DNA from 2 places in the Geobacillus sp. PLS 41 genome. Region 1 is predicted to be linked to the other one. Evidence: a T-box and tRNA genes for the amino acid it is inferred to sense, from the RefSeq annotation. Region 1 holds a T-box; the other holds one or more tRNA genes.
What was found. A T-box is a leader RNA that pairs with one kind of tRNA and senses whether it is charged. The one in region 1 lies ahead of thrS (threonine--tRNA ligase), so its partner is inferred to be a tRNA-Thr.

Region 1 (16,027 bases):
CCAAAAGCAGCCGCCGGCGAATGTCGCTTTCTCCATTGTGTCGTCACCTCATGCGTCAAGTTTCTTCCTTTGATTATAGCAAAATGTGTGCCGTTGTCATCTTTCACGACCAAAGTCAAGTTCCTTCACAAAGCCAAGCGCGTTCCGTTCCGCACGCCGGCCGCTCATGTCGCCGAGTCAAGCCGTTGTTTCATTTCGTCAAGCAAGCGGTCAAACAGCGGGATATAGTGGGTGCGAATGCGTTCATACATGTCCATGGCAGTTTCTTCATCATACGTATGGGACGTCCGGTTGCGGTCTTCGAGCATGCGAAGCCATGTCTCTCCGTCTTGAATCAACCCTTCCCGAAACGCCTCGCGAATCGTTTTCCTCGGACTCGTCACTTCAGCGTATCCCTGATGCTCCAAATAAAGTTTCATCCATTTCCATGCTAGTTCGTACGTGAATTCAAAGCGTTGAATGGTCGCATCAACAACAAGGTCATCCGTTTGGGCGTCTCTTGCGGCACTTTGCCGGAGTTTGGAGAGCGCCCGTTCGAAATCGTAAAATCGATCCATCAGCCGGCTCATTGTGACCATCACCTTCCCGTGCTCGTTCGTTTGAAAAATCGTCTTTCCTTCTTGGTCAATATTCATTTTTAGCTGTTCGTTGTGAATTTGATTGTAATCAACAACATCGATCGGATAAATGATCGGAAGTTCATCCAAGTCCGATTGCAGGAGGTACAGCGGGCCTCACGGTTTTCGAAATTGGATCGCCAAATCGATATCCGATCCTTCCTTGTAATCGCCTCGTGCTCTTGAGCCGAACAAAATGACTTTTTCAATGACATCAGCATAACGGGAAAATAGATGGAGCAGTTGGCGAAATACCGTTCGTTCCAATCCATAGAGCGGTTTCTCGTCCATCGTCGCCATCACTCATTTCGGTCTAGTTTTTCCTCTATTATACCATATACGAGAGCCGCTCCATGTATAAATCCGCCGCCATTGGCAAACGATAACGGTGTACAATACGGCCAACGAGGTGAGACAAATGGATTTGAACTTGCGGGAAGCCATTATGCACAACGTCGCCAACAACTCGAAAGAGCAGCTGGAACATACGATCGAAGATGCGATCCAACGAGGCGAGGAAAAATATTTGCCCGGCCTCGGTGTCCTCTTTGAAGCCATTTGGACGCATGCCAATGAGCAGCAAAAAGACATGATGCTCACAACACTCGAGCAGGCGGTTAAACAATGACGAACACCGGCCGAATCGGCCGGTGTTTTTATTCGTCAAACGTCAGTTGTTTCACTTTGTCGGCGTCAAGCCGTTTGATCACCTCAACAAGCAGCTTGACCGTGTTTTCGTAGTCGTCGCGGTGCAAAATGGCGGCGTGCGAGTGGATGTAGCGCGTCGGGATGGCAATCGTGAGCGACGGAACGCCGATGCCGGTTAAGTGAATCGCTCCCGCGTCCGTACCGCCGCCTGGCATGGCATCAAAATGGTACGGAATGTTGAGCTCTTCCGCCACTTCGATGACAAATTCGCGCAAGCCGCGGTGCGACACCATCGTTGCGTCGTACAAGACGATGTGCGGGCCGGCGCCGAGTTTGCCCATCGCTTCTTTTTCCGACACCCCCGGCGTGTCGCCGGCAATGCCGACGTCAACAGCAAACGCGATATCTGGCTGAATGAATTGGGCGGCCGTGCGCGCGCCGCGCAAGCCGACTTCTTCCTGCACCGTGCCGACGCCGTATACCGTGTTTGGATGGTCGACGCCTTTCAGCTGCTTGAGCACATCGATGGCGACCGCACAGCCGATCCGGTTGTCCCATGCTTTCGCGAGCAGCATTTTTTCATTGTTCAATACCGTAAATTCAAAATACGGCACGATCATATCGCCCGGGCGGACGCCCCACTCCATCGCTTCCTCGCGGCTTGTCGCGCCGATGTCGATGAACATATCTTTGATTTCCACCGGTTTTTTGCGCGCCTCCGGCGGCAGAATGTGCGGCGGCTTCGAACCGATGACGCCGGTGATGTCGCCTTTTTTCGTCACGATCGTCACGCGCTGGGCGAGCATCACTTGGCTCCACCAGCCGCCGAGCGTTTGGAAGCGGATGAATCCTTTGTCGTCGATTTGCGTCACCATAAAGCCGACTTCATCCAAATGGCCGGCGATCATCACTTTCGGCCCGCCCGATTTCCCTTCTTTTTTGGCGATCAAGCTGCCGAGGCCATCCGTTGTCACTTCATCCGCATACGGAGCTATGTATGTCTTCATCACATCGCGCGCTTCCCGCTCATTGCCCGGGACGCCTTTCGCATCGGTCAGCGCTTTCAGCATCGTCAACGTTTCGTCCAACTTCGCCATCTTGGCACCCCTTTCCGGTTTTGTCCACTTTTTTATTATACTTGAAAAGGCTGACGATTGGCAAAATGAATCATTCGCCACCCGAAAAAAGATCAGTAGCGCTCGTTTTGCCGCTTGTGGTTCACTTCATTTTTCCGCCGATACGCCGCCTCGATGTCGTCGGAAGAAAAACCGAGCGCCACGCCAAGCCGCCAATACTCCGCAAACAGCGCATCATATTCCCCTCGCGCTCTCGTCTCCCCGAACCGCTCGGCGGCGCGAAAGATGGCCAAAAACTGCTCAACAAGCGGCCGCTCGACAGCCGGAAGCTCCCGGCTTTCATAAAACAGCCCGCAATCCAGCCCGAGCGACAGCAAAAAATGCAAACCGTCGACATATTCCTCCAGCACCCGTTCCGCCGGCGCCGACGGTTTCACGCTCCAAAATTTAAAACAGCGCGTCTCATTGGCCAGCTCCCCAAGTTCGACGAGAAACGCAAGCATTTTCCGATTGAACAAGTCCTCATGCATAAGGCCGTGCTCTGTTTCAATCCGCTCATCCAACATGCGCTGCATATCGTAAAGCAAAGGCCAATTCATCCTATTTCGCGCAGGAGACTCCCACTTCAACGACCAAAGGGAGTAAGTGGGAGAGGAATGCGCGTTCCCCCTTTCTTTTGTGTATGATATAATAAAGGCGTGGAGAAAACCGTTCAATAAAGGCACTCCAATAACTGCTACTCGATGTATGGAGTTGGTTACAGGAAACGTTGTAACCGTAAAACATCGAGCGTAGGTCCGTCTGTTGTGTGTGGAAGCCAAGTACTGCCAACAGACACACCGAGAGAATCGGTAACGATGCAGGCATGACCTGCGTCGTTGGGTAGTCGTCAACCTGCCCCCTGATGCAACCCCAAGTCAAGGAAGGAGGACGAAGTCCGTTTGCACTTCTGGGGAGTTGCAAGCCCCCACTTCAAGCGTTAGCTAAGTGGGAGTAGTTGACTCTCTCCTCCCCTTTCTACCTCATCCATCGCCAATAGAGAAACAGCTCCACCGCTGCCAACAGCGGCAAGCCATAGCCAAAAGCCCGATGGCGCGTTTTATGGCGAAACGTGTACATTCCAGCTGCCGCACCGATGGCCCCGCCCGCAAACGCCAGCAGCCAAAGCGTCCGCTCGGCGGTGCGAAAGCGGCGGCGCTTCGCCTTGTATTTGTCGACCCCCATCACGAAAAAAGCGAGAAGATTGATCGCTATCCCGTATTGTACCATATCGATCCCTTTCCTTGATAAGAAAATGGCCACCCTGATCAAGGATGGCCATCGTTGTTATTTATTCAAATTCGCTTTCGCCAAGTCGGCGAGTTGGGCGAACGCGGCTTGGTCGTTCACCGCCAAGTCGGCGAGCATTTTCCGGTTCACTTCCACGCCGGCCAGCTTCAAGCCGTGCATCAAACGGCTGTAGGACAAGCCATTTTGGCGAGCCGCTGCGTTGATGCGGACAATCCACAGTTTGCGGAAGTCGCGCTTCCGTTGACGGCGGTCGCGATACGCATACATGAGCGATTTCATCACTTGTTGGTTCGCGACTCTATATAATGCGTGTTTCGCGCCGAAATAGCCTTTTGCGAGTTTTAACACTTTTTTGCGACGTCTGCGCGTCACTGGTCCACCTTTTACGCGTGGCATAATCGTTCCCTCCTATAGTCGGTCGTTATTTCAAGTTGTCAAGCATTTGGCGGATGCGTTTGAAATCGCCAGGCGAGACAAGCGTCGCTTTGCGGAGATGACGCTTTTGTTTTTTCGTTTTATTGGCAAACAAGTGGCTCGTGTACGCGTGGCCGCGTTTTAATTTGCCGCTGGCCGTTTTTTTGAACCGTTTCGCCGAGCCGCGGTGAGTTTTCATTTTTGGCATCGCAGGTTCCTCCTTACTTGTTGTCGTTTTTCGGTGCGAGCACTAAAAACATGTTGCGCCCGTCCATTTTCGGCGCCGTTTCGACAACGGCAATGTCGGCGCACGCTTCCGAGAAGCGGTCAAGGACGCGCTGCCCAATTTCTTTATGGGTGATCGCCCGACCTTTAAAGCGGATCGTCGCCTTCACTTTATCGCCTTTTTCCAAAAACTTGCGCGCATTGCGCAGCTTCGTGTTGAAGTCATGCTCCTCGATCGTCGGGCTGAGGCGCACCTCTTTGACGTTGATCACTTTTTGTTTTTTGCGCGCTTCTTTCTCTTTCTTCTGCTGCTCGAAGCGAAATTTGCCGTAGTCCATGATGCGGCAAACGGGCGGTTTGGCGTTCGGCGCGACAAGCACAAGATCCAAGTTGCGTCTTGCCGCAATCTCAAGCGCCTCCTGCTTCGACTTGATGCCAAGCTGTTCGCCGTTTTGGTCGATCAAGCGCACTTCACGGGCACGAATTTGTTCGTTGATAATAAAATCTTTGCTAATAATGAGCCACCTCCAAGGTTTTTTCCGACTGGCTTGTTTGCCAGCAGAGCCCCACTTCCAGCCAAAAAAAAGCGCAGATGCACAAAGCACCCGCGCAGTACGTCCTTACACTCGCATTGACGAACCGTAACAACCTGCCAACAGCCGTCTTGGCGTCGGTCAGGTGAGAAGCGGGGTGCTTCTGCTTTTGTTACAAACAAGCCATCATTCCACTTTATACACTATACCACCTTGGCGATGGCATGTCAAGGAGCGGATCTTGATAAACACAACGCCTTTTATTATAGCGGATCAACATTCAATTGGCAAGAGAAAATCTTGTTCACGCCGCCATTTCTTTGAAAAACCGCCCATGACATGGGCCATCGCCACCGTTGCTTCCTTGTGGCGCTTGAACGTTTATGTCGCCTGTCAACGGTTTATTGCGCTTTCCCTAATCTTGTCCGTTTTTCCCGCACATCGTCAGCGAGCAAGGCCATAAACTCGTCAAGCCCCATCGTCTGGCTTTCTTTTTCGCCATAGCGGCGGACGTTGACCGCTCGCTCAGACACTTCTTTATCGCCGACAACGAGCATGTACGGGATTTTTTGCATTTGCGCTTCGCGGATTTTATAGCCGATTTTTTCGTCGCGCTCGTCGACTTCGACGCGGAAGCCGCGTTCTTTCAACGTCCGCTGCACGTCATACGCGTAATCGAGGTGCGCCTCCGGCGACACGGGGATCACTTTGACTTGAACCGGGGCGAGCCATGTCGGAAACGCACCTTTATACTCCTCGATGAGGAACGCGACAAACCGCTCCATCGTCGAGACGACGCCGCGATGGATGACGACCGGACGATGCGGCTTCCCATCCTCGCCAATGTACGTCAAATCAAAGCGCTCGGGCAACAGGAAGTCAAGCTGCACCGTCGAGAGCGTCTCGTCTTTGCCAAGCGCCGTGCGCACTTGCACATCGAGCTTCGGCCCGTAAAACGCCGCTTCCCCTTCCGCTTCGTAGTAGTCGAGGCCGAGCTCGTCCATGGCTTCCCGCAGCATGCGTTGGGCTTTTTCCCACATTTCATCGTCATCGTAATATTTTTCTTTGTCATGCGGATCGCGGTAAGACAAGCGGAACGAGTATTCCTCAATGCCGAAATCCTTATAGACTTCCAAAATCAAGTTGACGACGCGCTTGAACTCGTCTTTGATTTGGTCCGGGCGCACGAAAATGTGGGCGTCGTTGAGCGTCATGCCGCGGACGCGCTGCAGGCCGGTAAGCGCTCCAGACATTTCATAGCGGTGCATCGTGCCGAGCTCGGCGATGCGGATCGGCAGCTCGCGGTAGCTGTGCAGCTTGCTTTTGTAAATCATCATATGGTGCGGGCAGTTCATCGGACGAAGCACAAGTTCTTCGTTGTCCATCTCCATCGGCGGGAACATGTTTTCTTTGTAATGGTCCCAATGGCCCGATGTCTTGTACAGCTCGACGCTGCCGAGCACCGGTGTGTAGACATGATCGTATCCGAGCGCCACTTCTTTGTCGACGATGTACCGTTCGATAATGCGGCGGATCGTCGCTCCTTTCGGCAGCCATAGCGGCAAGCCTTGTCCGACTTGTTGCGATGTCGTAAACAGCTCAAGCTCTTTGCCTAATTTGCGGTGATCGCGCTCTTTCGCTTCTTCAAGCAGGCGCAAATAACGATCCAAGTCTTCCTTTTTGAAAAAGGCCGTGCCGTAGATGCGCTGCAGCATTTTGTTGTTGCTGTCGCCGCGCCAGTAGGCCCCCGAGATGCTGAGCAGCTTGAACTCTTTGATTTTTCCAGTCGACGGCACGTGCACGCCGCGGCAAAGGTCGAAAAACTCGCCTTGCTCATAAATCGAAATCGGCTCGCCTTCCGGAATATCGGCGATCAACTCGAGCTTCAACTCATCGCCGATTTCTTCATACAGCCGGATGGCTTCTTCGCGGCTCACTTCTTTGCGGACGATGTCCAAATTTTCTTTGACAATCTTGCGCATTTCCGCTTCGATTTTCGGGAGGTCGTCTGGCGTCAGCTTATGCTCCATGTCGATATCATAGTAAAAGCCGTTTTCAATGACCGGACCGACGCCGAGCTTGACGTTGCCATACAGCCGCTTGATCGCCTGCGCCATTAAGTGGGCGGTGCTATGGCGCAAAATGTCAAGCGCCTCCGGCATGTCTTGGGTAATGATGACAAGCTCGCCATCTTCGTGAAGCGGCGTGCGCAAATCAACGAACCGGCCGTTCAGTTTGCCGGCGATCGCTTTTTTCTTCAGCCCCGGGCTGATCGAGGCAGCGATGTCTTCCGTCGTCGTCCCCTTCGGAAACTCCTTTTCCGCCCCATCTGGGAACGTGATGCGAATGACGTCTGGCATTGGCAATCACTCCTTTGTCATGATGATGAAAATGGAAAAATAAAAAAACTCCTCCCTCCTAAAGGGACGAGTTTTCATCGTGGTTCCACCCTTCTTCCCATGGCAACGCCTCGCCATGCCATGGCTCAACAAGAATAACGGTCGTCCACCGGCGGCAACTACTGGGCGTTGCGTTCGCTGCCGCAGCTCTGAGGGGGTAAGCGCATTTTTCGTGTTAGGAAGGTTCCAGCCGCTGCCTTCCCTCTCTGGAAACCGTAAAAATGCACCCATGTCCTCGTCATCGCTTGTATTCATCCATATTCATGACGACATTATAGCGAAAACAGCAGGAAAAATCAAGCTTCTCCCCCATTTCCAGCGTTGGCGGCAAACAAGCGGGAAAAATCGGCGCGGCGGCAGACGATCAGCCGTTCTTGAAACACGTTTTGCAGTGTCTGCACCATGCCGTCATCCGGATGATCGGTGTACAGCTCAATTTCCGCCGGAGCGAGCGAGACAAGCGGAGCGAGCACCGATGCATCAATATACATCGGCTGGCTGAAGACGAGATGGCGGTCGATCAACTGTCTCACTTCCGCCGCCGACAGCTCCCGCCGCTCGCTGTCGTAAAATACGAAGTGCGGCGGATCGTGCACCAAATACAGGCGCGGCCATTGCGGCGTCCGGCCAGCCAGGCAGTCGCGCAGCATTTGCACAAAATTTTGATACTCCTGCTCCAGCTTGTATTCATCAATCGCCAGCTCGACATAATGTTGGAGGCGCTCCATATACGGCTTTAACCGGAACGTAACGAACGAAGAAAACGAAAATGACAAGCCGTCGCGCAAAAAGGAGGCAAAAGCGTCGCGCAACATCACGGTGCGCGAGGCGGCAAACGCCGCGCTTTTCCGGTAATCGCTCCGCTCGCCGTCCAAAAACGAATGAGCGAGGGCCAAAATTTGCTGCTGTTCTTCGACGTCGCGGAAATAAAAAACATTGGCAATGATGGATAGCAGCAGCCGGTCTTCCATCACCTCCTGCATAAACGCCGTCATCGCTGGGATGATATGCTCCTCAAGCACACGCTTCTCCTCGCCCTGTATGTAAACCGCCACGGTTTTGTTCCCGTCATAAGCGGCATGAAACAGCGGACCGTCATCCGGTTGCCGGTGATCTAGCAGCCCAACCAATTTTTTCCGCTTCGCTTGCCTCGTCAAAATGGATTTCGATCACCCGCTGTCCCCCCTTTAGCCCGAAAGGAATGCTTGGTTTATATATATGGGGACAACGGGCTGTTTAGACTAAAAAACCACAAAGCTTAGCGGCGTTCATTGTTCGAGGAGAGGGTGCCCCAAAAGGATCGGGACACCCTTTCTTATTACCGTATACAGGCATAAAACAAATATGTTGTGTTTTGTTTAAGGGAAATTACCCTTTTGGGTCAGCCCCAGTCGGCAAACGAACCGCTTGCCGACTACGGCAGAAAAGCTAGAAACAGAACCTGCTCAACTAGTTTTTATGGGTTAATCAACATGCCTGTGCAAACGGCAACGTTTCAAATCGCCTTTATATATTTTGCTCACGGCGGTTCGGTCCAGTGATTTCAATCGGATAGGCCAAATAGCGGATTCGCTCCATAATGCGCGCCGCCTTCACCTTCTCTTCTTCGCCGCGCTGCGAATACGTCAAATGATGGGCGAGCTGCTGCATATCAAAGTTCGACGTGAAAAACGTCGGCAAGTTTTCAAACATCCGGTATTGCAAGATCGGGCCAAATACATCATCGCGCACCCAGCTTGACATCGCCTCCGCCCCAAGGTCATCGAGCATCAGCACCGGCACTTTTTTGATATAATCAAGCTTTTCGTTCATCGTCTGGTCTTGAAGCGAATGTTTCATCTCACGAAACAGCTCGGGCACGTAGACGATCAGCGACGAAACGTTTCGCTTCGCCAGCTCGTTGGCGATCGCGGCGAGCAAATACGTTTTGCCCACCCCAAACGATCCGTGCAAATACAAGCCTTTCATTTTTTTCCCTGGCTCGTATTCCGCCACAAACCGCTCGGCAAATCGGATCGCTTTGATCCGCCCATCGTCATTGAGATCGACGTCAGAGAGCGAAGCACGCAAGATTTCGCGCGGCATGAACATGCTTTGAATGAGCGACTCTTGCCGTTTTCGCTCGTCATGCTGCACTTTTTTGGGGCAGCGGTCGTACTCAACGTCGATCCTTCCACCGTTGACCACCAAATTTGGATGGTACCCCGGCAGCATGTTGTTGCATCGCTCAAGGCCCGGACATTGGCGGCAATTCCCGTGCTGCTCGATGAACTCATACAGCTTCATCAAGCTGCGGTCAACCGCATCGGCCGACAATTGCCGTTCGTGCGCCCGCAAAAACGGCTGCACGTCCGGATGCTCCAAAATGTAGCGTTTCATTTGTTCGTAGCGTTGTTTAAACCGTTGATTGCCAAGCAACCGCTGCAACAGGTGGTTTACTCGTTCCATGGCTTTTCCCTCTATGATTCATCACGGTATTTTTTCAGCCGTTCCTCAAGCTCTTTGCGCGCCTGTTCGACGTCAAAATCATCATCATCCGGCTGGCTGTAATCCATGTTCAGCCAGTCCGGGACGATTTCCGTGCGCACGACTTTGCGCACCGTCCGCGTCCCTTTTTCCTTTTCGTTCGCCCAGTTTTGGTATGTTTTCGCCTCTTCTTTCGCCAGTTCCATTGCTTCCTTCACGGTTTTCACCTTTTTGCGCGCCCAATGGCTGGCGATTTTTTCTACGTATTTTTTCGACAGCTTCATATTCGTCCGGAGCATGACATAATAAATGAGCACGTTGACAACTCCGGGGAGCAGCTGCTGCTGGAACATAATGTCTTCGATCAACTGCAAATCAGCAAGCGACGGCTCAGCGCCGCCTGAAATCTCTTTCAGCAGCTGGCGCGGGGAAATTGTTTCCAGCTGTTTCATTAGTTGCTCCTCTTTTGTGCGCGGTTCGATGTTTTCCATCGTCCGGTAGGCGAGCGGCTGCACTCGTTCGACGAGGCGCGGCTCGACACCGCCATGTTCGAGCTCATACCATTCGCGCGCCGCCCGGCGCAACGCGTCAATATCGATATGATAGGCCGGATCGATGACGCCAAGGACCAGTTTTTGCATCTCAAGCGGCGGAATGCCGTATAAAAACGCCAGCTTTTTAATCGCTTCCTTCACTTTCGCTGTCACAGCCCGGCGCGGCACAAGCTGCTTGGACAGGCCGGCAAAAAACAGCTCAAAGTCGAATACATCATCATCGAGCACATACGACGCCTCATCCCGCCTGATGTGATCCTTCCCTTCAAGCAGCTCGGGCCCGGCTTCTTCGCTGAGGCCGGCGACGATTTGTTCAGCGGGCACGGCCGAAAACACGTCGGAAAACGACCGCGTCACCTGGGTGAATTTCGTTTCATCAATGGAAGGACGGGCAAAAAAGTTGCTCAGCTGGATAAACAAGTGGCGGCCGACTTGCCGGTGCAAAAAAACGCTCAACATCTCGTCGCGGAAAAACTGGTCTGGCGCCAGCGGCGGACGCAGCTCATAAAGAAACAGCTTCGGTTCATCCGCCTCTGGAGCGTGGACGTATGTGTCGAGCAGCCCGATTCCTTCGAGTTTCAACCGTTCGCTGTAAATGTCCGGCAGTCCGCACTGCATGAGCGCCATAAGCCGATGATGGGTCGCTTCCTGGCCGTCAAGCAGCTCAAGCTCCCCCAAAGCGTCATATAAAGCGCCAACGCCCGGCAGCCGATGAGCGGCTGGTAAAGCAGCGTCAGCACTTTACGGTCCACCTCTTGCAACACCCCACGGCTTTGCACGGTATAACGGTCGACAGCAATCAGCTCTTTCCAATGGTGCTGCATCGCTCCGACCTTCCATTCCGCCGTATTCGTTTCAAACCGGCTCTCCCCTTTCCTGCCGAAAAGACGTTGAAAAAAGGGCTTGCCGCCTAACGCCAAAGCCCTTTTTACCGTTGCCCTTTTTTGATCAGCTCTTTCAGTTCTTCAATGAACACATTAATATCTTTAAACTGCCGATAGACGGAAGCGAAGCGGACATAGGCGACCTCATCGATGTGTGACAGGCGCTCCATCACCATTTCGCCGATCGTTTCGCTTTTCACTTCCGAGACGCCTTGATTGCGCAGTTCGCGCTCAATTTCCTGCGTCACTTTTTCAAGCTCCTCGAGCGCCACCGGCCGCTTCTCGCACGCTTTGATCAAGCCGCGCAAAATTTTCTCCCGGCTGAATTCTTCGCGCGTTCCCTCTTTTTTCACAACAATCAGCGGCGGCTCCTCGATCCGCTCAAACGTCGTAAACCGATAATGGCACTGTTCGCACTCCCGCCGGCGGCGGATCGAACGACCCTCTTCAACCGGGCGCGAGTCAAGCACGCGCGTGCCTTGATGATGGCATGAAGGACATCGCATAACATCCACTCCGTTGATCTTCTTATTTTCTATCATACCGGAATGGACGAAAGCAGACAAGATATAGTTAGCTGTTCAGTCCGGAACCGATATAGGGCAGGCGGGCGTCGAGCTTCCGATACAAATCGAGAATGACCGCCCGGCTATGCCCAAAATCAAACGGCAATAGCTTCGTCTCCGTCGTCGCGGAAAAGTCGACCGCCGTTTCAAACGGCCGCACGGAAATGACGGTAGCGACGATGAACAACTTTTTGCCGCGCTTTGTTTGCGCACAAATTTCGCCGCGCTCTTCGGAAACAGAAACGAGCTCGGCGCCGGGCAGCGACGAGAGCAGCTCCTTGACCGCATCGATGACGGCGCGGTTCGTCGCTTTGTAATAATGGCTTCTTAGCTCTTCATCTTCATGATTTTCCCGCGTTTCACAATGGTTTGTGAAGGCGTATTTGAGTGTTTTCCACATGCTCATTGCCACGTCTCCCTAGTCATTCTTTTTCTTCCATCATACCATGATTTTCGCCGCTGTTGTACCGCCGAGGGCGCAAAAAAAGGAGCGTTTCGCTTACGCTCCTTTCGGTTTATCATTATCCAATTACAGCGCCTGCGCCTTTTTCACTTCGATCGGGCGCATGCCGCGCGGAAGTTCAATCGTTTCCCGCGTTTGCGCGCCCAGCATTTCGGCAATGTAATCGGCGGCAATCGTCGGGTCTAAATGGCCGCATGTATACACATCAATGCTCGCATAGCCGTGTTCGGGAAACGTGTGAATCGTCAAATGCGATTCCGAAATAATGACGACCCCGCTTACGCCTTGCGGAGCGAATTTATGGAACGCCACTTCGCGAATCTCCGCTCCCGACTTTAACGCGGCGTCAACGAACGTTTTTTCAATAAAATCAATATCATTCAGTTTGTCAAAGTCGCATCCCCAAAGTTCCGAGATAACGTGACGACCCATCGTGTCCATGAAAAGAATCCCCCTTTAACCAATTTTCTCAAACTAATAAAAAAACAGAAGGTGAGTTGCAAAATGGCATGTATAACTACCACGGGGGAAAGTTAGTCCTAAGAGGTCCTAACCCTTTAAGTAGTCACATTACCCTTGCCGTTAAGAAGTTCACGAGACATAGTATACTTTGTTTAGGGGGTTTTTGCAACAGGCTTTTTTAATTTTTTTGCATAAAAAAGAGAAAAAGCGCCCACGCCCGCACCGTGGCCCGATCCGTTTGTGCGGATCGCAAAAGCCATAGCGCAGGCGGCGCGCTTCACATCGAACCGCTGTTACGCATTGACGCTGAGACGCTCATTCATTTTGGCCGCGACAAGATGGGCTAAATCAACGACGCGGCACGAATAGCCCCATTCATTGTCATACCAAGCGAGCACTTTCACTTTTCGCCCTTCCATCACCATCGTCGACAGGCCGTCGATAATCGCAGAATGCGGATTCGTATTGAAATCGATCGAGACAAGCGGCTCCATCGTGAAATCCAAGATGCCTTTCAATGGGCCGTCGGCAGCGCGGATCAGCGCCTCGTTCACCTCATCAACCGTCACATCGCGCTTCAAGTCGACGACCAAGTCGACGAGCGAGACGTTCGGCGTCGGGACGCGGAGCGCCATGCCATGAAGCTTCCCTTTTAAATGCGGCAGCACTAGGCCAAGCGCTTTCGCCGCTCCCGTTGTCGTCGGGATGATCGACTGCGCGCATGAGCGGGCGCGGCGCAAATCTTTATGCGGGTTATCGATGTTTTTTTGGTCGTTCGTATACGCGTGAACCGTCGTCATCAGGCCGTTTTCAATCCCAAACGCTTCATCGAGCACTTTGACGACCGGAGCCAAACAGTTTGTCGTACACGAGGCGTTCGAAATGATGAAATGGCGGTCGATGTCAAGCATATGCTCGTTGACGCCAACAACGATCGTCACATCTTCATTTTTGCCCGGGGCGGTTAAAATGACGCGCTTCGCCCCTGCCTCAAGGTGAAGGCTCGCCTTTTCGCGGTCGTTGAATTTTCCGGTCGCTTCAATCACAATATCGATATCAAGCTCTTTCCACGGCAGCTGTTTCGGGTCGCGCGAGTTTAACAGCCTCACTTTTTTGCCGTTGACGAGCAGGCCGTCTTCCAAGGCGATGACCTCACCGTCAAATTTGCCGTGGTTTGAGTCATATTTCACTAAATGGGCTAACGTTTCCGGCGGATAGCTGGCGTTCACCGCCACAATGTCGAGGTCAGAGGAATTGATGGCGCGCCGGAACACCATCCGTCCGATTCGTCCGAAACCGTTAATCGCCACTTTCGCCTTCATTCACTTTGTTCTCCTCTCATATATGTTATACTATTTTCTTATATTTGTATAAATAGTATATCATATTTTTAGGAAATGTGGAGAACAAAATGACTGAAAGCGAACAAAAAAGACGCCTATTTTTCCAAGGCGTCCCATTGTTTCAAAATAGCCAACAGCTGACGGCGTGTCTCTTCCCTCGTTCCGTTATTGTTGATGACCGCGTCGGCCCGCTTCATTTTTTCCGCCAGCGGCCATTGAGCGCGAATGCGGGCGCGCGCTTCTTCCTCAGTGAACCCGTTCCGCTCCATCAGCCGGCGAAGCTGGATGTCATCGTCAACATACACGACAAGTACTTTATCGACCCAGGATGTCAATCCGCTTTCAAATAAAAGCGGAATGTCCAATACGACCGTTTTCGCCCCGGAACGGACGAGCGCTTCTTTCTCCGCGAGCATTTTCTGACGCACCGCCGGGTGAACGATGGCGTTTAGCTTTTTCCGTTCTTCTTCGTCGTTGAACACGATCGCCCCGAGTTTCGCCCGATCGATCTCTCCATTTGTCTGCAAAATGCCCGGACCGAAGGCGGCGACAATCTGACGGTAGGCGTCTTCCCCCGGTCGGACGACGGCGCGCGCCGCTTCGTCAGCATCAATGACCGGAAGGCCGAGCTCGCGCATCATCGCGCTCACCGTGCTTTTGCCGCTGGCGATCCCGCCGGTCAATCCGATCGTCAACGTCATGGAACCTCTCTCCTTTTTACACGCCGCCTAGCGCTGGCAGCGCGGGCAATAATGCGTGCCGCGGCCGGCGACGACCGTTTTTTCAATCGGCGTGCCGCATCGTTTGCATGGCTCTCCTTTGCGTCCGTAGACGAACAAGCTATGCTGAAACGCACCCGCTTCCCCTTGCGTGTTCACGTACGTGCGCACCGTGCTTCCCCCTTTCATGACCGCCTCGCCGATCGTCGCCACCATTTCCTCATGCAGGCGCTCGATCTCTTTGCTGGAGAGAGAGGCGGCCGGCCGGCCGGGAAGAATGCCGGCGCGAAACAGCGATTCGTCGACATAAATATTGCCAAACCCAGCCACGACCGTCTGATCAAGGAGCAACGCTTTGACCGACCGTTTCGTTTTCACCGCCCGCTCCGCCAATACAGCTGGGGAAAACGCCGGGGAAAGCGGCTCCGGCCCAAGCTCAGCAAGCGGCGGCCGACGGTCAGCTTCTTCTTTGGCATAAACGTGCATCGTTCCGAACTTGCGCACGTCGCGGTAACGGAGTTCGCTGCCGTCCGTGAAGCAAAACACGACGTGCGTATGCGGTTCGAGCGGCTCGAGGGCAGAAGCAACGGCGTAGCGCCCTTCCATGCGCAAATGGGAAATGAGTGCATCGCGGTCGAGCAGGAATTTCAAAAACTTCCCTCTCCGTTCCAAACCACGCACCGTCTGTCCGATCATTCTTGCCGCAAACTCCTCGGGGTCTCGCGGATGGCGGATGATGTTCGGCCAAAAGATGCGCACATCCTCAATCGTTTTTCCGACAATAAGCGGCAAAAGCGTACGACGGATCGTTTCCACCTCCGGCAATTCCGGCATGGCGATCCCCCCTTTCCTCCGTTTTCCTGCATCGTTCCCGCCGACGCTTTCGCATTGACGCCGGTTCATCCGCCGAGAGAAAGATTCTCCATGGGGCGGCAGCTGTTTCGCTCCAATTCATCGAGTTGCAGCCGAGAATCGTCGCACCGAAAGATTCTGCCTAGAAGGCCGGTGAGAAACGCTGATTTTCGCAAAATCGGTCATGTTGGTTGAGAAGGACGACTCGATGTCCCAAGGCTTCTCAACTGGAGAAGAGTCGTTGTGAAACTGCTTTTTCATTCCATCACAGGCCTTCTTAGAAGGCTGATGAAAAACAATGGATTCGCTTGATTTATGAGAAATCACAAGGAATGAAGTGATGGTGTTGCAAGGTTTTTCAATTTGAGAAACACTGTTGGAGAGCAGTATTTCCCCTTAAATCACCGGCCTTTTAGGGGTGCCGGCGATCCACACCAAGACTCCTTTTTATTTCGCGTCATACCACGTCGAGCCATAATGGTAATCGACTTTGAGCGGCACGCGAAGTGTGACCGC
Region 2 (16,027 bases), 950 kb from region 1:
CGGGATGGTGGTTGGGTATAAAAAAATGGAATATCGTATCATCGCCTCAAGATGAGGGATGAGAGTCCGAAAGCGCTTACGATATTAATTCCTGAAAATGGTTCGCTAACTAGTGATTGACAACGCCCGTAGTGAACCGAAAAAATGTTCTCCACAAAGTCTTGACTGACTCCTTGTGTAACATCTTCTTGACATTGGCGCGCCGGCAAGCTATTATATCATATGGCATGTATTTTCCACGATTAGCCCCGGACCATAATCGTGTTGAAATAAACGACCATTTTGTTTGTTCATTTTTTTATTTTAGGAGGGAACTGCATTGCGTACGACTTATATGGCGAAACCGAATGAAGTAGAGCGTAAATGGTACGTTGTCGACGCAGCTGGCAAAACGTTAGGCCGCTTAGCCAGCGAAGTAGCGGCGCTGTTGCGCGGCAAACATAAACCGACGTTCACTCCGCATGTTGACTGCGGAGATCACGTCATCGTCATCAATGCGGACAAAGTTGAACTGACTGGGAAAAAGTTGACGAAAAAACTGTACTATCGCCACAGCTTATATCCGGGTGGCTTAAAAGTAAGAACAGCGCTGGAAATGCGTACGAACTACCCGGAACAAATGATCGAACGTGCGGTGCGCGGCATGCTTCCAAAAGGCAGCCTCGGCCGGCAAATGTTCAAAAAGTTGCACGTTTACCGTGGAAGCGAACATCCGCATCAAGCACAAAAACCAGAAGTGTATGAACTTCGCGGATAATCATAAGGGAGGGTATGATTTTGGCACAAGTACAATATTACGGCACAGGTCGTCGCAAAAGCTCGGTCGCCCGTGTCCGCCTTGTCCCGGGCGATGGCCGCATCATTGTGAATAAACGTGACATTCGCGAGTACATTCCGTCGGAAGCGCTCATCGAAATGGTCAAACAGCCGCTCGTACTGACCGAAACGCTTGGCAGCTACGACGTTTTGGTGAACGTCCAAGGCGGCGGATTTGCCGGCCAAGCCGGTGCGATTCGCCATGGCATCGCCCGTGCGTTGCTTGAAGTCGATCCGGAGTTCCGCACGGTGCTGAAACGGGCCGGTTTGCTGACGCGCGATGCTCGCGTTAAAGAACGCAAAAAATACGGGCTCAAAGGCGCCCGCCGTGCTCCGCAATTCTCGAAACGTTAATCGCGCGATGTTCCAACCCAGCCGATTTGGCTGGGTTTTTTGCTTATTTCTGCTTTTCGCCCGCGCGTATGATTGTGAGCGATCGTTAGACACTACATCGTAAAGGAGCGTGAAAGACGATGACAGTCATCACTTCATTGGCGGAAAAAAGGCAGGAAAAGCAGCTTCGCTATGAACGGAACATGTTGCGCGAACTGTCGCTTGAGAAATTACGGACCAAAGCGCTTGAGCACTTTGTTCCGTTTTATACGGCGTATCGGATGTTCCCATCCGTTGTGGAGGAAGGCTGCATTGATCTGGCCATTGAAGCGTATTTGCTCGGCGCTCGCTACAGCCGATTCGGCTATTATGGGGAGCCTGCGGCCAGCGTACGCTGTCGATGTGCTCAAGAAGAAAAATATTTGATCGATACGCTGTTTGATTTTCTTTGCTTTTGGGGCAATATCGACAACGATTTCCTCAGCCAGTCGCTGTATGACGCGTGTGAACAATATATCGGCAACTGGTGGACGGAAGGATTTGAGCGGGGCAAAAAACGGCATCGTCTAAAACTTCGCTGAATGAGTTCTATTCCCGCGCCTTGTCCCATATAAGATAGAGAAGGGAAACGTGCGGGAGGAGAAACAATGAAAGAAAAATGGAAGTGGCTGGTCGCTTTTGCTGCCGTCGCCCTTATGAGCACTTTGCTATTTCCGTCTTTATTTTCCGATTTGACATCAACAAAACCATGGAATCTCCCATTATCGGGGAGAATCATCGTATTGGACCCCGGCCATGGTGGGCCGGACGGCGGCGCCGTCGGTGGTGAGGCGGTGGAAAAGGACATCGCGCTCAACGTGGCGAAAAAGCTGCGCGATTATCTGCAGCAGCAAGGGGCGCTCGTCCTGATGACGCGCGAGACGGATCGGGACTTGGCCAGCCCGTCCACACGCGGCTACAGCCGACGGAAAACGGAGGATTTGCTCGAACGAACGGCTTTCGTCAATCGATCGAATGCCGATCTTTTCATCAGCATCCATCTCAACGCCATCCCGTCGCCGCGTTGGCGAGGGGCGCAGACGTTTTATTACGGGTCTTTCATCGAAAACGAGCGGCTGGCGAGATTTATCCAAGCGGAATTGCGGCGCAATTTGGAGAACACCCATCGACTGGCAAAAATGATTGATACCGTCTATTTGCTCAAGCATGCAAAAATCCCCGGCGCGCTTGTCGAGGTTGGGTTTTTGTCGAATCCCGATGAGCGAGAGCTGCTTGTGTCTGATGGCTACCAAACGAAGCTGGCCGCCTCGATTTATAAAGGAGTGCTCCGCTACTTTTCCAATGAACATACGCCTCGCGAGTAGCGGGGATTTTTTAAGGTCGGAACAGAGGAGACAGATAGCCGACCGGCCTTGTTTCGCCAAAAGGAATTCGAAATTCCCCTTTTTCAACCGCGGGGACGTGCGGGAGCAAGTCAAACATGGCGGCCGTCTGCCGATTTATGGTATGATAACACGTAGAAATGACCATTGATTTGCAAAAGGGTTGGTGAATACGATGTTGACGGAAACTGAAGTGCGCGCCATTCTTGAAAAGATGAAAGATCCCTTTTTAAACAAAACGTTTAAAGAGACGAATGCCATCCAAGAAATCAAAATTAAGGAAGAGAAAAACCATGTCAGCGTGAAAATCGCGCTCGCCAAAACCGGAACGCCCGAGCAGCTTCGCGTGCAAACGGCGATCGTCGAGCAGCTGAAAGACGCGGGCGCTGCGACGGTCGGGCTGCGGTTCGCCGAACTGCCGCGCGATGTGGTGGAGAAATATAGCGAAAACAAGCAAAAAACGACGTATATCGCCATTGCCAGCGGCAAAGGTGGTGTCGGCAAGTCGACCGTTTCCGTCAATTTGGCGGTGGCGCTCGCCCGGCTCGGCAAAAAAGTCGGGTTGATTGACGCGGACATTTACGGGTTCAGTGTTCCGGACATGATGGGAATCACCGAGCGCCCGACGGTGAGGGGCGACAAAATCATCCCGGTCGAACGGTTTGGCGTAAAAGTCATTTCGATGGCCTTTTTCGTCGAGGACAACGCCCCGGTCATTTGGCGCGGCCCGATGCTTGGGAAAATGTTGAACAACTTTTTCAAAGAGGTCGAATGGGGAGACTTGGATTACTTGCTGCTTGACTTGCCGCCTGGTACGGGCGACGTCGCCTTGGACGTCCATACGCTCTTGCCGTCGTGCAAAGAAATTATCGTCACGACTCCGCATCCGACCGCTGCGTTTGTCGCTGCCCGCGCTGGGGCAATGGCGTTGCGCACCGAACATGAAATTATCGGCGTGATCGAAAATATGTCGTACTACGAGAGCCGGAAAACAGGGGAGCGGGAGTATGTCTTCGGCAAGGGTGGCGGAGAAAAGCTGGCCAAAGAGCTGCAAACCGAGCTGTTAGGGCAGCTGCCGCTTCAGCAGCCGGATTGGAACGACGACGACTTCGCTCCGTCCGTTTACGCAGAAGATCATCCGATCGGGAAAATTTATATGGATATCGCCCGCAAAATCGTTGCAAAATATTAATCGGTTTCACAAAAAGCGTCCGATGGCGAGAAACCGCCGATTAGAGCGTTGGCGGTTTTCAGCGCACGGACGCTTTTTTTGCTTGATTAACCTCCTCCGCCTTGTTGGTTGCCGGTGCTTTCTTCTCCCTCTCCCCCTTCCCCTCCGCCTTCTTCTTGTTTTTCTCCGCCTTGCTGAACCTTTTCAGCTGCTTTCATCAACATATCTTGAATTTTCGCCTGATACAGCGGGCTGTTCAACGTTTCCGTGATCACCTTTTGCAAATGCTGGCGGAACTCTTTGCTTTTTAAGACATCGACCATGGCTTTTTCCATTTCTGGATCTTTTAAAATATCGATCATCAGCGCCTGGTAATCGGGATCTTTCATGAGCGCCTTCATCATTTTTTCATGTTCTGCTTGCAGCCCTTTGGCAAAACTTTCAGCGAATTTCGGGTCTTTTAACGCACTTTCCCAGAACTTTTTTCCTTGATCGGATGTCAGCATTTGTTGCAGCGTTTCTTTTACAGCTTTTTGATCTATGACTAGTTGCTGCTTCATCTGATCTTCCGACATAATATCTTGAATCGCCTTTTTCCCCTCGTCGGTTTTTAAAATGTCAACAACCATCTTTTTCGTTTCGTCATAATCCGGGGGAGGGGGGCTGATTTCTTGAGGGGCACAGGAACCAAGAACGAGAAAACTGAGCAAGAGGAGCGGTAGGCATTTGTTCATGAAAGTGAGCTCCTTTCTGCAAAAATCCCTCACCCTTAATATGAATGTTGGCGAAAAAAATATACATGGGGGAGATCGGAGCTGGCTTTTTCACAAGGGCGCTGGTAAAATGGTAAGCGGGTTATGCTGAAATGATGGAGGATGAAGCTGTGAACAGCCGCAAATGGGTGCGTTTATTTTTATCGACGCTGCTGATCGGCGGCATCGCCACGGCGGCCGTCGGCATTGTGTTCAACTGGGAAGAATTCGGGCGCTTGCTGTTGCGCCTGGAAATGGTCGAATTTATGGCTGTTTTGTTATGGCATATCGGTGTTGGCTTTATTTTCAGCGTCATCAGTCAGGCGGGGTTTTTTGCTTATTTAACCGTCCACCGGTTCGGGCTTGGCATCTTCCGTTCGCTATGGAACGCTGTGCAGGTTGTTTTGATCATGTTCGTGCTGTTCGATTTAGTGTATTTCCGCTACATGGCGTTTGCGGACAAGGGCGATTCAATCATTCCGTATCTATTGACCGCATTGTTCATTTTGGTGGTTGGTCTCGTTGTTGCCTACGTCAAGAGCGCACAGACGAACAAAGGGGCGTTCGTTCCGGCTTTGTTCTTTATGGTCGTCGTTACGGTCATTGAATGGTTTCCCGTGTTGCGCATCAACGACCGTGATTGGCTGTATTTGATGTTGATTCCTTTATTAGTATGCAATGCATACCAGCTTCTTATACTGCATAAATTGACAGGCAGCGCGAAACAATAAAGAAAGCAAGGCGCCGCCTGTTTTCTTATGGCAGCCGCGAAAAAACGGCTGTTCGCCAAAAGCCAATCATTCCAATTGGCGGCTTGTCTGCCGCCGCAATCCAGCCGCACCGGCGCAGGCCGCTGTCGGAACGTGTCACTCGATCCCGCGGCTTTCGGCTTCGCCATTCGCCAACAGCTCGGAGAGGTTGACGTTTTTGTAGCCGTTTTCTTTCATGGAAGCGATAATTTTCGGCAGCGCTTTGGCTGTCTGTTTTGCCGAATCAGATGCGTGAAGGAGCACGATATCGCCCGGTTCCAGGTCCCTCGTGACGTTCTCAACAATTTGGTCTGTCCCAGGGTTGAGCCAGTCTTTCGAGTCAATGCTCCAATGGACGACAGTGTAGCCGAGGGACTGAGCAACTTTTAACACATTTTTGTTGAAGTTCCCCCCAGGGGGCGCAGCAGCTCAACCTGTTTAATTCCCAACATGTCAAACACTTTTTTCGCCATGATTAAATCTTGACGGATTTTGGCGTTCTCAAGTTCCGTATAGTTGACAAAGTTATATCCCATACTGCCAATCTCATGCCCCTCCTCTTTGATCCGCTTCACCACGGCTGGATGGCGTTCGGCCCATGAGGCGGATAAGAAAAAGGTCGCGTTTTGAATCCCATGCTGCTTCAAGACATCCAAAATTTTGTCTGCATTCTCATCTCCCCAGCTGATATCGAACGTCAACGCCACCTCATTGCGGGCGTTGTCCACTTTATATACCGCCTTCGGCCCAGAAGGAAGCGAAAAAACGGGACGGTTCATTTCATAAGCGTACAAGACAACGGCGGTGAAAAAGGCGGAGCAGATAATAATGAGAGCTTTTTTCAGCGTCCGTCCGTTCAACGCGTAAAACATGACATCGGCCCCCTTTTTTGCATTGTAAAATCGTTGTCCTAATAACATCTTATGCGGACAGCCATGGCGGTTATGAAACTTATTTGCCAGTCCTCTTACCGTCGAAGAGATGGAGGAAGCCTAAAGGAACGGTCTGGCGTCGGTTCTTGAAATTCCCTTAAAAAAGATATTGCATTTTTGATTGGTAAGTGGTATATTAAAAATCGTCGCTAATCCGACAGAGTGTTCGATAGCGGTGAGTGACGAAAAGCAACGGAAAAGATCTTGACAAGAAAAAAGAGGCATGTTAGTATAAAAGAGCTGTTTGCAATAGGAAGCTTCAACTATTCTTCAGTTCAAGACTGCAAATCAGCAGAGAAGTTGTTTCAATGCAGCAACTTTGCGTCTGTGTCTTCTAGTGAATTCGGGGGAATTGGGTTCCTCGACGCAAGACTGCAACGAAGCAAGTTCAAGAAGAGGTCTCGTTCCTTGAAAACTGAACGAAACGAAGCGCGAAAGAAAAGCTGAGGCCCGCGGGTCGCCGCGATGGGCAAATGTTCTTCGCCTGCAGGGATTTACAATCCCGAAGGCGAAGGTGATTTGACCCCGAGCGGCGGCGGGCCGAAGCTGGACAATACGAAAAGCGGAGGCCGCTTTGGCCGAAGTTGGACAATGCGAAAAGCCAATCAACTTTCTTTTGGAGAGTTTGATCCTGGCTCAGGACGAACGCTGGCGGCGTGCCTAATACATGCAAGTCGAGCGGACCGGATCGGAGCTTGCTCTGATTTGGTCAGCGGCGGACGGGTGAGTAACACGTGGGCAACCTGCCCGCAAGACCGGGATAACTCCGGGAAACCGGAGCTAATACCGGATAACACCGAAGACCGCATGGTCTTTGGTTGAAAGGCGGCCTTTTGGCTGTCACTTGCGGATGGGCCCGCGGCGCATTAGCTAGTTGGTGAGGTAACGGCTCACCAAGGCGACGATGCGTAGCCGGCCTGAGAGGGTGACCGGCCACACTGGGACTGAGACACGGCCCAGACTCCTACGGGAGGCAGCAGTAGGGAATCTTCCGCAATGGGCGAAAGCCTGACGGAGCGACGCCGCGTGAGCGAAGAAGGCCTTCGGGTCGTAAAGCTCTGTTGTGAGGGACGAAGGGGCGCCGTTCGAAGAGGGCGGCGCGGTGACGGTACCTCACGAGAAAGCCCCGGCTAACTACGTGCCAGCAGCCGCGGTAATACGTAGGGGGCGAGCGTTGTCCGGAATTATTGGGCGTAAAGCGCGCGCAGGCGGTCCCTTAAGTCTGATGTGAAAGCCCACGGCTCAACCGTGGAGGGTCATTGGAAACTGGGGGACTTGAGTGCAGGAGAGGAGAGCGGAATTCCACGTGTAGCGGTGAAATGCGTAGAGATGTGGAGGAACACCAGTGGCGAAGGCGGCTCTCTGGCCTGCAACTGACGCTGAGGCGCGAAAGCGTGGGGAGCAAACAGGATTAGATACCCTGGTAGTCCACGCCGTAAACGATGAGTGCTAAGTGTTAGAGGGGTCACACCCTTTAGTGCTGCAGCTAACGCGATAAGCACTCCGCCTGGGGAGTACGGCCGCAAGGCTGAAACTCAAAGGAATTGACGGGGGCCCGCACAAGCGGTGGAGCATGTGGTTTAATTCGAAGCAACGCGAAGAACCTTACCAGGTCTTGACATCCCCTGACAACCCAAGAGATTGGGCGTTCCCCCTTCGGGGGGGACAGGGTGACAGGTGGTGCATGGTTGTCGTCAGCTCGTGTCGTGAGATGTTGGGTTAAGTCCCGCAACGAGCGCAACCCTCGCCTCTAGTTGCCAGCACGAAGGTGGGCACTCTAGAGGGACTGCCGGCGACAAGTCGGAGGAAGGTGGGGATGACGTCAAATCATCATGCCCCTTATGACCTGGGCTACACACGTGCTACAATGGGCGGTACAAAGGGCTGCGAACCCGCGAGGGGGAGCGAATCCCAAAAAGCCGCTCTCAGTTCGGATTGCAGGCTGCAACTCGCCTGCATGAAGCCGGAATCGCTAGTAATCGCGGATCAGCATGCCGCGGTGAATACGTTCCCGGGCCTTGTACACACCGCCCGTCACACCACGAGAGCTTGCAACACCCGAAGTCGGTGAGGTAACCCGCAAGGGAGCCAGCCGCCGAAGGTGGGGCAAGTGATTGGGGTGAAGTCGTAACAAGGTAGCCGTACCGGAAGGTGCGGCTGGATCACCTCCTTTCTAAGGAGAAAAGCGGAGGCCGCAATGGCCAACCTACCAATCCATCGCGCTTCTGTTTCGTTCAGTTTTGAAGGAATGAGAAATTCCTTCACTTGTTTTGCGCCTGCGTCTTCTAGCAGATTCAAGGAAGATGGATTCCTCGGCGCAAAGCTGCAAGGAAGCAGACTCAAGGCAGTCGCTTCGTTCAGTTTTGAAGGAATGAAAAGTTCCTTCAAAAGCGCCTGTGCCTGCGTGTGCTAGCAGGTTCAGGGAAGCAAGATTCCTCGGCGCAAGACTGCAGAGAAGCAAATTCAAGAAGCAGTCTCGTTCCTTGAAAACTAGATAACCGATTAACATAAGGAAGAAGCCGAGAGCGCAATAGGTTAAGCTGGAAAGGGCGCACGGTGGATGCCTTGGCACTAGGAGCCGATGAAGGACGGGGCAAACGCCGAAACGCTTCGGGGAGCTGTAAGCAAGCGTTGATCCGGAGATGTCCGAATGGGGGAACCCACTGTCCGTAATGGGGCAGTATCCATGCCTGAATCCATAGGGCATGGAGGGCACACCCGGGGAACTGAAACATCTTAGTACCCGGAGGAGAAGAAAGCAACCGCGATTCCCTGAGTAGCGGCGAGCGAAACGGGAACAGCCCAAACCAAGAGGCGAGTCCTCTTGGGGTTGTAGGACCGCTCACGATGGGAGTGAGAAAGGGACGGGGTAGACGAACCGGTCTGGAACGGCCGGCCAGAGAAGGTGAGAGCCCTGTAGTCGAAACTTCGTTCCCTCCCGAGCGGATCCTGAGTACGGCGGGACACGAGGAATCCCGTCGGAAGCAGGGAGGACCATCTCCCAAGGCTAAATACTCCCTAGTGACCGATAGTGCACCAGTACCGTGAGGGAAAGGTGAAAAGCACCCCGGGAGGGGAGTGAAAGAGAACCTGAAACCGTGTGCCTACAAGTAGTCAGAGCCCGTTGATGGGTGATGGCGTGCCTTTTGTAGAATGAACCGGCGAGTGACGATGGCGTGCGAGGTTAAGCCGAAGAGGCGGAGCCGCAGCGAAAGCGAGTCTGAACAGGGCGTGTGAGTACGTCGTCGTCGACCCGAAACCAGGTGATCTACCCATGTCCAGGGTGAAGGCCGGGTAACACCGGCTGGAGGCCCGAACCCACGCACGTTGAAAAGTGCGGGGATGAGGTGTGGGTAGGGGTGAAATGCCAATCGAACTTGGAGATAGCTGGTTCTCCCCGAAATAGCTTTAGGGCTAGCCTCGGGTTTGAGAGTCTTGGAGGTAGAGCACTGATTGGGCTAGGGGCCCCAAACGGGTTACCGAACCCAGTCAAACTCCGAATGCCAACGACTTATGCCCGGGAGTCAGACTGCGAGTGATAAGATCCGTGGTCGAGAGGGGAACAGCCCAGACCGCCAGCTAAGGCCCCGAAGTGCACGTTCAGTGGAAAAGGATGTGGAGTTGCAAAGACAACCAGGATGTTGGCTTAGAAGCAGCCACCATTTAAAGAGTGCGTAATAGCTCACTGGTCGAGTGACTCTGCGCCGAAAATGTACCGGGGCTAAACGTGCCGCCGAAGCTGCGGGATGACCGTTGGTCATCGGTAGGGGAGCGTTCTAAGGGCAGAGAAGCCAGACCGGAAGGACTGGTGGAGCGCTTAGAAGTGAGAATGCCGGTATGAGTAGCGAAAACAGAGGTGAGAATCCTCTGCGCCGAAAGCCTAAGGGTTCCTGAGGAAGGTTCGTCCGCTCAGGGTTAGTCGGGACCTAAGCCGAGGCCGAAAGGCGTAGGTGATGGACAACAGGTTGAGATTCCTGTACCACCTTCTTCCCGTTTGAGCGATGGGGGGACGCAGGAGGATAGGGCGAGCAGGCGGCTGGAAGAGCCTGTCCAAGCCGTGAGGCTGATCCGCAGGCAAATCCGCGGATCATAAGGCCAAGCGGTGACGGCGACGGAGTAATCCGGAAGTCCCCGATTTCACACTGCCAAGAAAAGCCTCTAGCGAGGGAAGAGGTGCCCGTACCGCAAACCGACACAGGTAGGCGAGGAGAGAATCCTAAGGCGCGCGGGAGAACTCTCGTTAAGGAACTCGGCAAAATGACCCCGTAACTTCGGGAGAAGGGGTGCTCTTTGGGGTGAAGAGCCCTGAAGAGCCGCAGTGAAAAGGCCCAAGCGACTGTTTATCAAAAACACAGGTCTCTGCGAAGCCGAAAGGCGACGTATAGGGGCTGACACCTGCCCGGTGCTGGAAGGTTAAGGGGAGCGCTTAGCGGAAGCGAAGGTGCGAACCGAAGCCCCAGTAAACGGCGGCCGTAACTATAACGGTCCTAAGGTAGCGAAATTCCTTGTCGGGTAAGTTCCGACCCGCACGAAAGGTGTAACGACTTGGGCGCTGTCTCAACGAGAGACCCGGTGAAATTATACTACCTGTGAAGATGCAGGTTACCCGCGACAGGACGGAAAGACCCCGTGGAGCTTTACTGCAGCCTGATATGGAATTTTGGTATCGCTTGTACAGGATAGGTGGGAGCCTGGGAAGCCGGAGCGCCAGCTTCGGTGGAGGCGGCGGTGGGATACCACCCTGGCGGTATTGAAATTCTAACCCGCACCCCTTAGCGGGGTGGGAGACAGTGTCAGGTGGGCAGTTTGACTGGGGCGGTCGCCTCCCAAAAGGTAACGGAGGCGCCCAAAGGTTCCCTCAGAATGGTTGGAAATCATTCGGAGAGTGCAAAGGCACAAGGGAGCTTGACTGCGAGACGGACAGGTCGAGCAGGGACGAAAGTCGGGCTTAGTGATCCGGTGGTTCCGCATGGAAGGGCCATCGCTCAACGGATAAAAGCTACCCCGGGGATAACAGGCTGATCTCCCCCAAGAGTCCACATCGACGGGGAGGTTTGGCACCTCGATGTCGGCTCATCGCATCCTGGGGCTGTAGTCGGTCCCAAGGGTTGGGCTGTTCGCCCATTAAAGCGGTACGCGAGCTGGGTTCAGAACGTCGTGAGACAGTTCGGTCCCTATCCGTCGCGGGCGGAGGAAATTTGAGAGGAGCTGTCCTTAGTACGAGAGGACCGGGATGGACGCACCGCTGGTGTACCAGTTGTCCCGCCAGGGGCACCGCTGGGTAGCTATGTGCGGACGGGATAAGCGCTGAAAGCATCTAAGCGTGAAGCCCCCCTCAAGATGAGATTTCCCACCGCGCAAAGCGGGTAAGATCCCTCGAAGATGACGAGGTCGATAGGTCCGAGGTGGAAGCGTGGCGACACGTGGAGCTGACGGATACTAATCGATCGAGGGCTTGACCTATGAGCGGCTTCTTCCTGAGCACGGTTATCTAGTTTTGAGGGAATGAAAAAGTCTTGACAACAGGTCAACTTTCCTTATAATAAGACTTGTCCATTGTTGCCTAGTGGCTATGGCGGAGGGGAAACACCCGTTCCCATCCCGAACACGGAAGTTAAGCCCTCCAGCGCCGATGGTAGTTGGGGCCAGCGCCCCTGCAAGAGTAGGTCGCTGCTAGGCAATGTTTCATTATTCTGCAATAGTTCAGCGACGAGCTTCACATCTTCGAATTCGCTACGAGTTGCCTCGACGCATCTCGCTCCCTTGAATTAGCTGGCAGAGGAAGAGGCAACGAGCACATTGGGAAAATGTGCATGACATATAGTTATTCATCATTCCGCAATAGCTCAGCGGTAGAGCAACCGGCTGTTAACCGGTAGGTCGTAGGTTCGAATCCTACTTGCGGAGCCATTTTTACGCTTCCATAGCTCAGTAGGTAGAGCACTTCCATGGTAAGGAAGAGGTCACCGGTTCGAGCCCGGTTGGAAGCTCCATTTATTTTCCGGCCCGTTGGTCAAGTGGTTAAGACACCGCCCTTTCACGGCGGTAACACGGGTTCGAATCCCGTACGGGTCACTCCATTTCGGCCAGTCGTCCTTTCAAGGATGATTGGCCGAAATGAAAAGTGTATACTTCCCTGATTGCTGAGATATAATAGCAATTGAATACAGCGTTTCTTTCTCATCGCGTTGGGCTATAGCCAAGCGGTAAGGCAACGGACTTTGACTCCGTGATGCGCTGGTTCGAATCCAGCTAGCCCAGCCATTATTTTTTTGTACATAAAAATGGTCATGAGCCATTAGCTCAGTAACGAGCGCTACATCTTCGAGTTTGCTTCGAGTTGCCTCGACGCACTTGGCATCTTTGAATCGGCTGGGAGAGGAAGAGGCAGGTAGAGCTAGGTAGTACCTAGAGTGTATACCCAACCATGAGCCATTAGCTCAGTAGGTAGAGCAACGAGCAAAGCATCTTCGGATTTGCTTCGAGTTGTCCCGACGCATCTTGCTTCCTTGAATATGCTTGTAGAGGAAGGGACATCGTTCACTGTGAGTGTATACTCAACCATGAGCCATTAGCTCAGTAGGTAGAGCATCTGACTTTTAATCAGAGGGTCGGAGGTTCGAGTCCTCCATGGCTCACCATAGCGCGGAAGTAGTTCAGTGGTAGAACACCACCTTGCCAAGGTGGGGGTCGCGGGTTCGAGTCCCGTCTTCCGCTTGGGGCGGGGCCTTAGCTCAGCTGGGAGAGCGCCTGCTTTGCACGCAGGAGGTCATCGGTTCGATCCCGATAGGCTCCATCAAGAGCAGACTGCTTGACAACCAAAAGCAGCCTGCTCTTTTTTGTTATATCGGTATAAATATTCAAAATTTTGTCAAGTTGAGTCATCCCCTTTCTTTCCTCTACAATAAAGACGTAACAGGAACCGGAAAGGAGTGGGAGACAGCATGAAGCCAATTTCAATTATCGGGGTTCCGATGGATTTAGGGCAGACACGCCGCGGCGTTGATATGGGGCCGAGCGCAATGCGTTATGCAGGCGTCATCGAACGTCTGGAACGTCTTCATTACGATATTGAAGATTTGGGAGATATTCCGATTGGAAAAGCAGAGCGGTTGCACGAGCAAGGAGATTCACGGTTGCGCAATTTGAAAGCGGTTGCGGAGGCGAATGAGAAACTCGCGGCGGCGGTTGACCAAGTCGTTCAGCGGGGGCGCTTCCCACTTGTGCTGGGCGGCGACCATAGCATCGCCATTGGCACGCTCGCCGGGGTGGCGAAACATTATGAGCGGCTTGGAGTGATCTGGTATGACGCGCATGGCGACGTCAACACCGCGGAAACGTCGCCGTCTGGAAACATTCATGGCATGCCGCTGGCGGCGAGCCTCGGGTTTGGCCATCCGGCGCTGACGCAAATCGGCGGATACAGCCCCAAAATCAAGCCGGAACATGTCGTGTTGATCGGCGTCCGTTCCCTTGATGAAGGGGAGAAGAAGTTTATTCGCGAAAAAGGAATCAAAATTTACACGATGCATGAGGTTGATCGGCTCGGAATGACAAGGGTGATGGAAGAAACGATCGCCTATTTAAAAGAACGAACGGATGGCGTTCATTTGTCGCTTGACTTGGATGGCCTTGACCCAAGCGACGCACCGGGAGTCGGAACGCCTGTCATTGGAGGATTGACATACCGCGAAAGCCATTTGGCGATGGAGATGCTGGCCGAGGCACAAATCATCACTTCAGCGGAATTTGTCGAAGTGAACCCGATCTTGGATGAGCGGAACAAAACAGCATCAGTGGCTGTAGCGCTGATGGGGTCGTTGTTTGGTGAAAAACTCATTTAATGCATGTGGGCAAAGAGGGTTGGTTGCGGGATTCACGGATATGATGATGATTTGTTCCCGCTGTTTGTGAAAGAGGGGCTGCCATTTGTTTGGCGTCCCCTCTTTTTCCGTTGTATGATACAATAAATATGTTGCATGAAACTTTTCTTGATCGAGCGCCGTAATATACGGTAAGCCGTGAGGCGGGGGTATTGTATTTTATGGATCTATTTATTAAAAAGAGAATTAAGGCGATCCAAAAAGGGGATCAAAACGCATACGCGGATCTTGTCGATTTGTATAAGGACAAGATTTACCGTCTTTGCTATCGAATGCTTGGCAATCGGCATGAGGCGGAAGATGCGGCGCAGGAGGCGTTCATCCGCGCCTACATCCATATTGATACGTACAATCCAGAAATGAAGTTTTCCACTTGGCTGTACCGGATCGCGACGAACTTGACGATCGATAAATTGCGGAAACGGAAGCCGGACGTGTATTTAGATGAAGAGGTCGGAGGCACGGACGGGTTGACGATGCAGGCTCAGCTTCCTTCCCGCGAAGCATCCCCGGAGGAGGCAGTGGAAAGCCTGGAGCTGCAAGAGACGGTGCAGCGAGCGATTGAGCAGTTGCCAGAAAAGTATCGAAGCGTGATCGTGTTGAAATATATGGAAGATTTGTCCTTGCAAGAAATCAGCGAGATTTTAGGGTTGCCGGTCGGCACGGTGAAAACGCGGCTGCATCGCGGCCGTGAAGCGTTGCGCAGGCAATTGGGTCATTTATAAGAGGGTGGGAGACTATGGAATGTCCGAAAGAAATCGTGTTGCTCATGCACAGCTATTTTGATGGAGATCTCCAGCCAGAAGGAGAGCAGCAGCTGAAAGAACATTTGCGTTCGTGCGCTGCGTGCGCTGCCCATTTTCACGAGCTGAAAAAGACGGTTGCTTTCCTCCAATATGCCGCCCACGTTGCGGCGCCGCCGTCGTTTGCAGCCAAGGTTATGGAGGCGATGCCGAAAGAGAGAAAGACCGCGCGGCTGCGCCGTTTTCTGCATCGTCATCCGCTGCTTACGGCTGCCTCGTTGTTTTTCGCGCTTACTTTCGGCAGCTTAGCCTCTTCATGGGGGGAAAGAGGCGCGTTTTCCGTCTCAGCTGATGAACATGTCATCATCCGCGATCATACTGTCATCGTGCCGAAAGGAGAAACGGTCAAAGGAGATATTGTCGTCCGCAATGGCTCGATTCGGATTGAAGGAACGGTTGATGGGGACGTGACTGTGATCCATGGAAAGAAATATATGGCGTCCGCCGGGCAAGTGACAGGGGAAGTGGAGGAAATTAATCAAGTGTTTGAATGGATTTGGTATAATATTAAAGAAAGGTTCAATCGTGCGCTCCAATCGATTGAATGATGGCAGCCATCGTTCGATGGCTTTTTCCGTGGCCATCAACAGATTGGAATTAGAGATAAAGGAAGTGTGAAGATGTCCTTCGGAGAGCTCCCCATCGTGTCATATTTGTTAAAAGTGGTTGATATCCTTGTCGTTTGGTATGTGATTTACAAGTTGATCATGATGATTCGCGGGACGAAGGCCATTCAGTTGTTAAAAGGCATTTTTTTAATTATTTTGGTTCGTTTCGTGAGCAATTACCTCGGATTGACGACGTTGCAATGGCTGATGGATCAGGCGATCATTTGGGGATTTCTCGCGATCATCATCATTTTTCAACCAGAATTGCGGCGCGCCCTTGAGCAGCTCGGCCGCGGACGGCTGTTCACCCGCAATACGGTCAATGAAGAGGAAGAGCGGATGCGAATGGTGGAAGCCATTGTCAAAGCGACCGAGTATATGGCGAAGCGACGCATCGGCGCGCTGATTTCCATTGAGCGGGAAACCGGAATGAACGATTATGTCGAAACCGGCATTATGTTAAACGCTCATGTATCGCCGGAACTGCTCATTAATATTTTCATTCCGAACACGCCGCTTCATGATGGGGCGGTCATTATTCAAAAAAACCAAATCGCTGCGGCGGCCTGTTATTTGCCATTATCGGAAAGTCCGTTTA

Region 2: it encodes a tRNA-Thr, which carries the amino acid that the T-box ahead of thrS (threonine--tRNA ligase) is inferred to sense. The anticodon was not compared.

The regions. Positions count from the first base shown of each region.
Region 1 is NZ_CM151395.1:1,361,689-1,377,715, reverse strand. It holds gene msrA (peptide-methionine (S)-S-oxide reductase MsrA) at 1-36, opposite strand, end outside; partial or broken gene ACVX3G_RS06815 (HI0074 family nucleotidyltransferase substrate-binding subunit) at 165-908, opposite strand; gene sspI (small acid-soluble spore protein SspI) at 1,036-1,245, shown strand; gene ACVX3G_RS06805 (M42 family metallopeptidase) at 1,274-2,362, opposite strand; gene ACVX3G_RS06800 (dUTP diphosphatase) at 2,455-2,940, opposite strand; gene ACVX3G_RS06795 (DUF1294 domain-containing protein) at 3,359-3,610, opposite strand; gene rplT (50S ribosomal protein L20) at 3,668-4,027, opposite strand; gene rpmI (50S ribosomal protein L35) at 4,053-4,253, opposite strand; gene infC (translation initiation factor IF-3) at 4,267-4,788, opposite strand; ribosomal protein L20 leader region at 4,845-4,978, opposite strand; gene thrS (threonine--tRNA ligase) at 5,205-7,163, opposite strand; T-box leader at 7,223-7,453, opposite strand; partial or broken gene ytxC (putative sporulation protein YtxC) at 7,499-8,375, opposite strand; gene dnaI (primosomal protein DnaI) at 8,709-9,650, opposite strand; partial or broken gene ACVX3G_RS06760 (replication initiation and membrane attachment family protein) at 9,662-11,046, opposite strand; gene nrdR (transcriptional regulator NrdR) at 11,151-11,612, opposite strand; gene ACVX3G_RS06750 (aminotransferase class IV) at 11,680-12,078, opposite strand; gene speD (adenosylmethionine decarboxylase) at 12,202-12,576, opposite strand; gene ACVX3G_RS06740 (glyceraldehyde-3-phosphate dehydrogenase) at 12,891-13,919, opposite strand; gene coaE (dephospho-CoA kinase) at 14,036-14,641, opposite strand; gene mutM (DNA-formamidopyrimidine glycosylase) at 14,669-15,493, opposite strand; gene polA (DNA polymerase I) at 15,959-16,027, opposite strand, start outside.
Region 2 is NZ_CM151395.1:409,718-425,744, reverse strand. It holds gene ACVX3G_RS01960 (ISLre2 family transposase) at 1-21, shown strand, start outside; gene rplM (50S ribosomal protein L13) at 320-757, shown strand; gene rpsI (30S ribosomal protein S9) at 778-1,170, shown strand; gene ACVX3G_RS01945 (YbaK family protein) at 1,290-1,730, shown strand; gene cwlD (N-acetylmuramoyl-L-alanine amidase CwlD) at 1,797-2,513, shown strand; gene ACVX3G_RS01935 (Mrp/NBP35 family ATP-binding protein) at 2,707-3,723, shown strand; gene gerD (spore germination lipoprotein GerD) at 3,810-4,436, opposite strand; gene ACVX3G_RS01925 (KinB-signaling pathway activation protein) at 4,586-5,185, shown strand; partial or broken gene pdaB (polysaccharide deacetylase family sporulation protein PdaB) at 5,321-6,075, opposite strand; rRNA gene ACVX3G_RS01915 (16S ribosomal RNA) at 6,749-8,308, shown strand; rRNA gene ACVX3G_RS01910 (23S ribosomal RNA) at 8,669-11,598, shown strand; rRNA gene rrf (5S ribosomal RNA) at 11,698-11,814, shown strand; tRNA gene ACVX3G_RS01900 (tRNA-Asn) at 11,971-12,045, shown strand; tRNA gene ACVX3G_RS01895 (tRNA-Thr) at 12,053-12,128, shown strand; tRNA gene ACVX3G_RS01890 (tRNA-Glu) at 12,139-12,210, shown strand; tRNA gene ACVX3G_RS01885 (tRNA-Gln) at 12,325-12,399, shown strand; tRNA gene ACVX3G_RS01880 (tRNA-Lys) at 12,701-12,776, shown strand; tRNA gene ACVX3G_RS01875 (tRNA-Gly) at 12,781-12,852, shown strand; tRNA gene ACVX3G_RS01870 (tRNA-Ala) at 12,859-12,931, shown strand; gene rocF (arginase) at 13,080-13,979, shown strand; gene sigW (RNA polymerase sigma factor SigW) at 14,180-14,743, shown strand; gene rsiW (anti-sigma-W factor RsiW) at 14,758-15,369, shown strand; gene cdaA (diadenylate cyclase CdaA) at 15,442-16,027, shown strand, end outside.